DNA from 3 places in the Pseudoalteromonas sp. 2CM39R genome. Region 1 is predicted to be linked to each of the others. Evidence: riboswitches for the same ligand, from Rfam matches in the RefSeq annotation. Region 1 holds a riboswitch; each other region holds the start of a gene.
What was found. Region 1 has a riboswitch for cobalamin ahead of MTF66_RS20995 (TonB-dependent receptor domain-containing protein). Riboswitches for the same ligand answer to the same signal wherever they lie in the genome.
Positions count from the first base shown of each region.

Region 2: it holds a riboswitch for cobalamin, as region 1 does, so the genes downstream of both, MTF66_RS16665 (TonB-dependent receptor domain-containing protein) here and MTF66_RS20995 (TonB-dependent receptor domain-containing protein) in region 1, are expected to answer to the same signal.
Region 3: it holds a riboswitch for cobalamin, as region 1 does, so the genes downstream of both, MTF66_RS23590 (ABC transporter ATP-binding protein) here and MTF66_RS20995 (TonB-dependent receptor domain-containing protein) in region 1, are expected to answer to the same signal.

Region 1 covers NZ_JALNTM010000009.1:280,555-283,836, forward strand. Annotated here, with positions in the region: gene MTF66_RS20975 (ketopantoate reductase family protein) at 1-224, opposite strand, end outside; gene MTF66_RS20980 (VanZ family protein) at 217-567, opposite strand; gene MTF66_RS20985 (YajQ family cyclic di-GMP-binding protein) at 725-1,207, shown strand; gene MTF66_RS20990 (hypothetical protein) at 1,351-1,590, shown strand; cobalamin riboswitch at 1,756-1,910, shown strand; gene MTF66_RS20995 (TonB-dependent receptor domain-containing protein) at 1,944-3,282, shown strand, end outside.
Region 2 covers NZ_JALNTM010000007.1:59,650-62,931, forward strand. Annotated here, with positions in the region: gene MTF66_RS16655 (VanZ family protein) at 1-267, opposite strand, end outside; gene MTF66_RS16660 (YajQ family cyclic di-GMP-binding protein) at 419-901, shown strand; cobalamin riboswitch at 1,168-1,333, shown strand; gene MTF66_RS16665 (TonB-dependent receptor domain-containing protein) at 1,370-3,217, shown strand.
Region 3 covers NZ_JALNTM010000011.1:250,498-253,779, forward strand. Annotated here, with positions in the region: gene MTF66_RS23580 (LysR family transcriptional regulator) at 1-856, shown strand, start outside; gene MTF66_RS23585 (porin) at 1,020-1,949, shown strand; cobalamin riboswitch at 2,007-2,137, shown strand; gene MTF66_RS23590 (ABC transporter ATP-binding protein) at 2,211-3,023, shown strand; gene MTF66_RS23595 (iron ABC transporter permease) at 3,025-3,282, shown strand, end outside.

The DNA of each region.
Region 1 (3,282 bases):
GCTTTTACTGTTATTAACACCAAGTCAAAGGGGGCTGATTGACTTAGCTCTTTGTGATTAATGATACGGGCTTTGATAGGGTGTGATTTACCATTACTCGCTTGATAAAAACGCGTGGTCAGGGTCGGCTTACGGGTCAGTAATGTAATGTCATGTTGCGCAGATAAAAAATGGCTAAACAATAAGCCAATCGCACCGTCGCCAACAATTAAAATGTTAGCCATTACGTTGCTTACTACCTAAATGAAAACCAAGTTTAATGATAAAGTAACTTACAGCACCAATAAAGTCAGCGACAAAATCCCCAACCGAAGCTTGACGGTAAGGCAGCATATCTTGCATAAACTCTATGGCTGCACCATATCCGGCTAACAGTAAAATTTGCACCATAAGTGGCAATTTAAAGGCTTTATCCATCACCATGGCCAGTACAAAGAAAATACCAAAATGCGCCACTTTATCAACGTGTGGAAAGAGGTTGCTCACCCCTTTAATTTCTTTGGCAAATAAAATTGTAAAGCCAATAATGCTGGCTAAAAAGATAACTTGGTAAACACGCCTTGTCACAATAAACCCTAAAAATGCCGAAATTGAATGGCCAGTATATCAAACAATTTTTGCATCGCACCTGAACAAGTTGGATAAAAATAGAAAGAATCTATAAATAAGCGTTATAATTGCCAACCATAAATGAATTTAAAAAAGACTATGTTAGGAGAACCCCATGCCTTCATTTGATATTGTTTCTGAAGTAGAAATGAACGAAGCGCAGAATGCAGTAGATAATGCAAAGCGTGAACTAGAGACGCGTTTTGATTTTCGTGGTGTTGATGCATCAATCGAACTAAGTGACAAAGTAATTAAGTTAAAAGCAGAAGCACCACAACAAGTTATGCAGCTTTTTGATATTCTTGCTGCGAAAATTTCAAAGCGTGGTTTAGATGTATCTAGCCTTGAGCTTAAAGATGAGTCGCGTAGCGGTAAATACGTAATGCGTGACGTTGCTCTTAAGCAAGGTATTGAAAAAGACGTAGCGAAGAAAATCGTTAAGTTAATCAAAGACTCAAAGATCAAAGTACAAGCTGCTATTCAAGGTGAAGAATTACGTGTAACTGGTAAAAAGCGTGATGATTTACAAGAAGCAATGCAAGTTGTTCGTACTGCTGATTTAGGTCAACCATTCCAGTTCAAAAACTTCCGCGATTAATACTCTATGTTTTTAGCTTTAAGCTGTAAGTTTTAAGCTATAAGCCTACAAGTTTCTGAACTTTACAAGGAGCGTATTTTGAGACAAATATTAGGTTACAGAGAAAAAGATATCTTCTAGCTATTTTCAGCTAGAGGATATTTATGTCAGTAAAAAACAAAGCAATAGATCGTAATAAACACGGTAAAATAAACAGAAAATATACAGGCCCACACAGTACTTATTTTTACCAACAAACACCAAGCTGGTGGGTGAAAATGACGATGACCAAGCCAAGAAGACGTTTAAATAAAACTCTTTGTAAGCTTGTGCTGAATGGTGCTGACCCAGAAGGAATTGTTTTTCCGTTAGGAAACTCGAAACCTCATGAGTATTTCTGGTAATCATTGTTTTATAAAAGCCAATCAGCCTCGCTGATTGGCTTTTTTACTTTCGGCTTACAGCTTAAAGCTTAAAACTTTATTTTAGCAGTATAGCCGTCCATTGACTTTCTTCCCCAAAATCATCACAATAACGGCCTATTTTCGAGGTGCTTGCTGTATCTTCAGATACGTTTTATTTCAAAGGGTGAAATAGTCGCAAGATAATCGGGAAGTCGGTGCGTTTTCAGGGAGAAAACAATGCCAACACTGCCCCCGCAACGGTAATGTATATGCCATGCATGTACAGAGTCCGGAGACCGGCCTTGAAGTAACTTACTATTCGCGTGTGCGGTGGGCACAGGCTAGGGGATATCATGCTAAATAAATCTGCGTTAGGCGTAGCGGTTGCTGCTGCGTTGTCTTTTTCTGTATCTGCTGACGAGCAATCAATCGAGCATATCACAGTTACTGCCAATAAATTCGAACAATCAATTAATGATGTATTAGCCAGCGTTACTGTCATTGACCGTGCTGATATTGAAGCAAGCTATGTTCGTGACTTACCAAGCTTACTGGCCACCCAAGCAGGCTTTCAAATTAATGCCAATGGTGGTTTTGGGCAAAGCTCAGGTGTGTCATTACGTGGTGCAAGTTCTCGTCATACACTTATTTTAATTGATGGTGTACGCACCGGCTCTGCAACACTTGGCTATAAAAGTATTAGCAATATTCCTTTAAACAGTATTGAGCGTGTTGAAGTAATTAAAGGCTCACGTGCTGCTGTATATGGTTCTGATGCGCTAGCTGGTGTGATTAATATCATTACGCGTAAAGCACAAAATACGACCTTAGATGTTACTTTTGGCTCAGACTCTTACCAAGAGTACCAAGTAGCGACAGGTGGCCAGTTTGCGGGTGTTGATGTTGCAGTTAATGCTGGTTATGAAAAAACAGATGGATTTGATGTTCTGCAAGGCTTAGCCCCAGATGAAGACGGCTACGAGAACAAAAACCTTGGCTTTAATCTAGGTTATCAAAATGAGCAGTTAGGTGAGTTTTTAGCGCAAGCACAATACTCAGAAGGCGAAGCAAAATACGATAGCGCTTATAGCCCTGCAGACAGCACTGTAGAAAAAGGTGAATTCGAAAATTACCAAGCTTCACTAGGTTGGAAAAAAGCTTTCGAAAAACACAGCCATGCCATTGATATTGCAATATCAAGTGATAGTTCAGATGACTCACGTATTGATTACACAGGCGCAACGGTGGTCGATAAGTTTGAAACTGAGCGTGAGCAAATCGATTACAATGGCCAATACTTTTTCAATCAAGCTCTGACTCTTAGTGGCGGTTTGAATTGGTATAAAGATGAAGTGAACACTAACTCTGGTACTTACTTAAAAGACAGCCGTGAAGTATTCGCTGCGTTTGTTGGCGCTTATTATGACGACGAACAAGTGCTGGCAAACCTAACCGTTCGCCAAGATGATGATCAGCAGTTTGATGATGAAACAACTTACACCGCAGCTGTTGGCTATCACTTAAATGACATCGCTACATTCCGCGTAAGTCAAAGTACGGGTTTTAAATCTCCAACATTTAATGACTTATATTACCCAGGCTCAGGTAACCCAGAGTTAAATCCTGAAACATCAGATAACCAAGAGCTTGGTTTATCACTCAATGTGAATGATATCAGCTTAGATATTGCGA
Region 2 (3,282 bases), on a different contig from region 1:
ATCGGCCAGTGATGCTTGTCTGTAAGGGAGGCTATCTTGCATAATTTCTATTGCGGCACCATAGCCGGCTAACAGCAATATTTGTGCATATAAAGGCAGTTTAAAGGCTTTATCCATTATAATGGCAAGTAAAAAGAAAATACCAAAATGCGCCACTTTATCTACATGCGGAAATAAGTTTGCAGCCCCTTTTACCTCTTTAGCAAATAAGAAGGTAAATGCGACAATACTAATTAAAAAAATAGCTTGGTAAACACGCCTCGTCACGAAGAATCCTAAAATCGTATAAAAAAGAAGCCTCAGTATATCAAACTAAATTAGTATCGCACCTGAACAAGATGCAGAAAAATGTAAAGGTTTATCATTTTAACGTTATAATTGCCGCATAAAATTAAGATTAGCTAGTTAGGAGAACATCATGCCTTCATTTGATATTGTATCTGAAGTAGAAATGAACGAAGCACAAAACGCGGTTGATAATGCCAATCGTGAATTAGAGACACGATTTGATTTTAGAGGGGTCGATGCCTCAATTGAATTAAACGATAAAACAATTAAATTAAAAGCTGAAGCAGATGCTCAGGTTATGCAGTTGTTTGATATTTTAGCTGGGAAAGTTTCTAAGCGTGGAATGGACGTTGCGAGCCTAGAACTACAAGATATTTCTCGCGCAGGCAAAAATGTTTTTCGTAACGTTGCACTAAAGCAGGGTATCGAAAAAGATATGGCTAAAAAAGTAGTAAAAGCCATTAAAGATTCTAAAGTAAAAGTGCAAGCGGCTATTCAAGGCGAAGAAGTACGCGTAACGGGTAAAAAGCGTGATGACTTACAAGCTGCTATGCAAGTTGTACGCACTGCCGATTTAGGTCAGCCATTTCAGTTTAAAAACTTCCGCGATTAATTTATTGTTTCGAGCTAGGCACTATAGGCGCTTAGTTCAAAGCAACATGTATTTAGCCAAACACGCTATATTGTTTGGCTTTTTTATTTTTGAATCTATGATAATTACCGAACCCCGAACCCCGAACCCCGAACCCCGAACCCCGAACCCCGAACCCCGAACCCCGAACCCCGAACCCCGAACCCCAAAAATCAAATTGTAGATGTTTAGACGTCCGTTGACATTTTTAAGTAAACAGATAACAATAGCAGCCTATTTTCAAGGTGCTTGCTAAACACTTCAAAGGTGTGATTTTTTTAGTAGGATAATCGGGAAGTTGGTGCGTTTTCATTGATGAAGTCAATCCCAACACTGCCCCCGCAACGGTAAAGTTATGCTGTATTTTATTATGGTAACTGAGTCCGGAGACCGGCCTTGATGTAATCTTACTTACTAACATCTTTGCGGTGGGCAGAGATAGGGAACATCATGATAAATAAAACTGCATTGGGTGTGGCTATTTCGGCGGCACTGTCTTTTTCTGCATCTGCAGAACAAACCATTGAAAGAATAACCGTTACTGCAAATAAATTTGAACAACCTATAAATGATGTATTAGCAAGTGTGGCAGTTATCGACCGCGCTGATATTGAAAAAGCGAATTACCGAGACTTACCTGCAATATTAAATACCATAGCTGGTATTGATATTGTCCGTAACGGCGGATTAGGTCAAAAAGCAGATATATTTGTTCGCGGTGCTAGCGCTAAATATGCCTTAGTATTGGTTGATGGCGTAAGAGTGAGCGATGCAAGCTCAGGTAGTGTATCGCTAACTAATATTCCAGTTAATAGTATCGAGCGTGTTGAAGTTATTAAAGGTGCCAGAGCAGCTATTTATGGCTCTGATGCGGTAGCCGGAGTAATTAATATCATTACCCGTAAAGCCTCAAATAATACGCTTTCGGCTAATTTGGGCAGTCATAGTTACAGTAATTATCAGCTTGCTGGTGGGCTTGCAAAAGAGGCGCTTAGCTTTAATTATAATCTAGGCTATGAAGAGACAGATGGTTTTGATGTTACTGGCAAAGATCCTGTGGCTGAATATACCAAAGATCACGATGATGATGGCTACAAAAATAAAAACATTGGCTTTAATTTAGCGTATGAACTGGCTGAACTAGGTGAGTTGAGCTTACAGTCTCAGTACAGTGAAGGTGAAGCGCAGTATGATAACGCATGGGGTAACGATGCCTACGATTTTGAAAACTATACCGCTAAGCTAGGCTGGAAAAAAGCCTCAGAAGTATATACCCAAAGTACTTCATTGAGTGTATCGCAAGAAGAAAATACTCAAACTGGCACCGATGTTCAGCAAGTGTATAGCACAGAGCGTGTTGAGTTTGAATACCGAGGGCTTTATAGCCTAACGAAAGAGCTTGATTTATCAGGTGGTTTTAATTACTTGTCTGAGGATTTATCAAACTCTTCAGCAACGTCATCAGAAGAAAAACGCGATAATAACGCATTGTTTATAGGCGCGTTTTATAGTCATGAACAATGGTTAGCAAATGCGGTTATCAGAACCGATGATTATGACTTCCATGGCCGCGCAAATACTTACAGTACTGGACTTGGATATAAAGCGAATCAGTATGTAACGGTACGTTTAAATCATGGCACCGCATTTAGGGCGCCGTCTTTAATTAATGCGTTTGTGACTAACAGCCCATACTACCTGCCAAATAATAATATTAAGCCTGAGGAAGCCTTAAACAATGAGTTTGGTGTTACCCTAGAAACTCAATGGGGGCGTTATGATATTGCTCTTTTCGATAACCGTATCAATAATTTAATTAGTAATAATTATGATGCGGACTCAGGTAAATATATTGCAACTAACATAGATAAAGTATCTATGCAGGGGCTGGAAATGTCGGCTGAGTTTTCCGTGTTAGGCTTTGAACACTCTGTTAATTTTAGCTTTTTAGACGCTACAGATGAAAAGACGAATACGGATTTACCACGCAGACCTTCAGAATCGTTTAATTATCAACTCGCCAAATCATGGGGCGATTTTGATGCCAGTTTAGATATGCAGTATCGCTCATCGCGTCCATCAATTGCGTATTATGATTCTGAACTCGCTGGCTATACGGTATTTAATTTAGCAGCCAATTACCAGTTGCTCGATAATTTGTCGTTAGCTGCTCGAATAGAAAACATTACTGATAAGGAATATTTTACTGCGGCAACAGGGTTTGCTGCCAGTGGTGAGCTATTAGGTTATAACAGCGCAGGAAGAACTTTCTTTGTGGGGGCAAATTACCAGTTTTAATTGTCACTTTTAGTTGCCGAAAAAGAAATAGCCCAGCAAATTGCTGGGCTATTTGGTTAGAGCTT
Region 3 (3,282 bases), on a different contig from region 1:
ATTAAAAACATTTGTTGAAGTGGTGCGTACTCGCCATTTTGGTAAAGCGGCAGAAAACCTATACATAACGCAGTCTGCAGTGAGTTTTCGAATTCGTCAATTAGAGCAGGGCTTAGGCGTAAATTTATTTATTCGCCAGCGCAATAATATTCAACTAACGGCTCCGGGTGAGCGCTTGTTGCCGCATGCACAAATGATTATTACTGGAATGCAAAGGGCCAAAGTGGATGTTGCACTTGCAGATAATATGCATAAGCAAATCAGCTTGGCTGGGACTCCTAATATTTGGGATGCGTTTTTACAGTTTGGTATTACAAATATAGTATCGGCTATGCCCGGTGTATCTTTGGTGGCAGAGGTAAAAGCACAACAAGAGAGTACTCGATTACTATTAGAGCGCACCCTTGATCTAGCCATTTTATTTGATCCACCAAAAGTAGACGAACTCGTTGTTGAACGAATTTGTGAACTACCTATTATTCCGGTTAGTGGCTACGATACCGCAACAGGCGATAACTTTTTTGATAATCAATATGTTTATGTTGATTGGGGAACTACGTTTTCTCTTTGGCATGCGCGTCAGTTTACCGGTAAAACGCCGCCTTATTTTAGAACCAGTACCGGACGTATAGCGCTTGATTTAATACTGCAATGTGGCGGCAGTGCGTTTATTCCACAGGTATTAGTTAAAGACCATTTAGAAAAAGGCGAACTTTTTCATGTAAAAGGGGTAGAAAATACGTCAAGAGATGTATTTGTTGCCTATCATAGAGATAACGAACAGAAAGAGTTAATAGAAACTCTGGTTAATTTGCTGTCGCAAATGACACCGAGTTTACTGAAACAAAGTAAGTAGTCGTTAGACGGTATATTTTAGATGTTATTTTGATTTCAGATTTAATGCAGTTTTATTAACTTAAAAAGACAAAAATATGTCCTTTGTAATATTTTTGTCATTTAGCGGTGACACACTGCTGCTGTTTTAAAAATTAGTCTATTGTGTTTATCGAGGAAATAACATGAAATTTGCAAAATCGAGCCTATGCCTAGCCTTACTTAGTGGTTTATCTTTTAATGCGCTTGCAGAAGTAGACATTTACGGTAAAGCGAATGTAACCGTTCAATCATCTGATGATGGAGAAGGGTCGTTTACTGAAATTAAAAGTAATGCATCTCGTTTCGGACTTAAGGGGTCTGAAAAAATTTCAGACGGTTTAGAAGCTGTTTATAAGTTTGAGTTTCAGGTTGATGTGTCGGACGCTGACTCAAAAGGCGATAAAGATAATATTTCAGCGCGTAATCAATATGTAGGTTTTAAAGGTTCATTTGGTCAGGTAGTAATAGGCCGTAACGATACCGCGCTAAAGCAGGCGCAAGGTAAACTTGATTTATTTAATGACCTTGAAGGTGATATTAAAAATACGTTTAAAGGTGAAAACCGTTTAGGTAACTCAGTATCTTACGCTTCAAACTCATATGAAGGCTTTAAAGTGTTAGCTTCATTTATTGCAGAAGACGATAAAGATGCCAAAAATGGTTACTCAGTGGCATTAACTTACGGCGATGCAGGTCTTAAAAAGAGCGCTGTATATGCTGCTGTTGCTGCTGATAGTGAAGTAAATGGTTACGACGTAGTACGTGCAACAGTTCAAGGTAAAATTGAAGACTTTAGACTTGGCGCAATGTACCAAACACAAGAAAAAGTAGACGGTAGCGCTGAGGCTGACGGTTACTTATTGAATGCAGCTTACCTAATGGGTAGCAACACTTTTAAAGTGCAATATCAAACAATGGATTTTGATGACAGCGATGATAAAAGCGCAGTATCGGTAGGTGTTGATCACAAGCTAAACAAAAACCTTAAGGTATTTGGCTTTTACTCAAGTTTTGATATGGACAACAACGTTGACCAAGATTACCTAGGTTTAGGTATGGAATATAAGTTTTAACTAATACTTAGTTAAAACACTCCCTTTTAACCGCACTCAGCTGAGTGCGGTTTTTTTTGCTTTAAATTATTTACTTATCTGCGCATAATAGCCAAGCATTTGGAATGAGGTGAAACTCCTCAACTATACCCGTAACTGTGAACAGTTTTACTGTAAGTCAGATACAAGTGCCTTAAAACTTCATATAACGAGCGGGTTAACTCATTTTCTTTTTGGTACTTGTGGTACTGAGTGTGGGTTTTCTCTGCCTAGGATAATTTTTTGCACACTCAAACCGCTAAAAAAACTGCACTTCTAACCGTTAATAATGTCTCTTGGCGAGTGGGTAACACCTTAATCCTTGAGCATATTAATGTGAGTATTGAGCGTGGCAAGTTTGTTGGCTTAATTGGTCCTAATGGTGCGGGAAAATCGAGTTTACTGCGGTGCTTGTATCGATTTAATCAGCCGTCAGCGGGAGAGGTTAAATTTAATAACACCGATATTTGGCAACTAAAAAGCGAAGACTACGCCAAGCAAGTTGCCGTTGTGCTCCAAGAAACACCGTCGCAATTTAACCTCTCGTTATTCGATGTTGTGGCTCTAGGGCTTACGCCACATAAAACGTTATTCAGTTCGACCACCCAAGCAGATAAACAAAAAATAGCTCAGGCTATTAGCCATGTGGGGCTTGAATCTCATAGTACTCAATTATTTGATTCGCTATCTGGCGGTGAAAAGCAACGAGCCTTTATTGCCCGCGCTATTGTGCAGCAACCGCAACTTCTTATTATGGATGAACCAACTAGTCACCTTGATGTGAAATATCAAATTCAACTGATGGAGCTGGCTAAATCTCTAGGGATCACGGTATTTGCGTCATTTCATGACTTAAATTTAGCTGCTGCTATGTGTGATGAGTTAGTGGTTATTAAAAATGGAAAAGTTGTTGATGCAGGTAAGCCAAATAAAGTGGTCACTGAGCAGATGCTGGATGAGGTGTTTGGCGTTTGTGCACAAGTGAGCACTCACCCTCAAGTAGCTGCTTCGGGTGAGGCTATTCCTCATATTACTTATTATTATGGATACCAATAATATGACGGTTTTTTCTAACCATACCGTTGCATTAATCGCTGCGCTACTATGCGCACTATTAAGTTTATTTATTGCACTGAGTTTTGGTGCGGCACCCACGTCGCTCGCAGATGTTTATCAAAGCTTAACCTTTTCAAACGAGGCTTCATTTACCAGCCGTATTATTATTGAATTAAGAATGCCACGTACTTTACTGGCTTTTTTAGCTGGGAGTGGCTTAGCGATTGCAGGTTTAATACTACAAACAGTCACCCGTAAC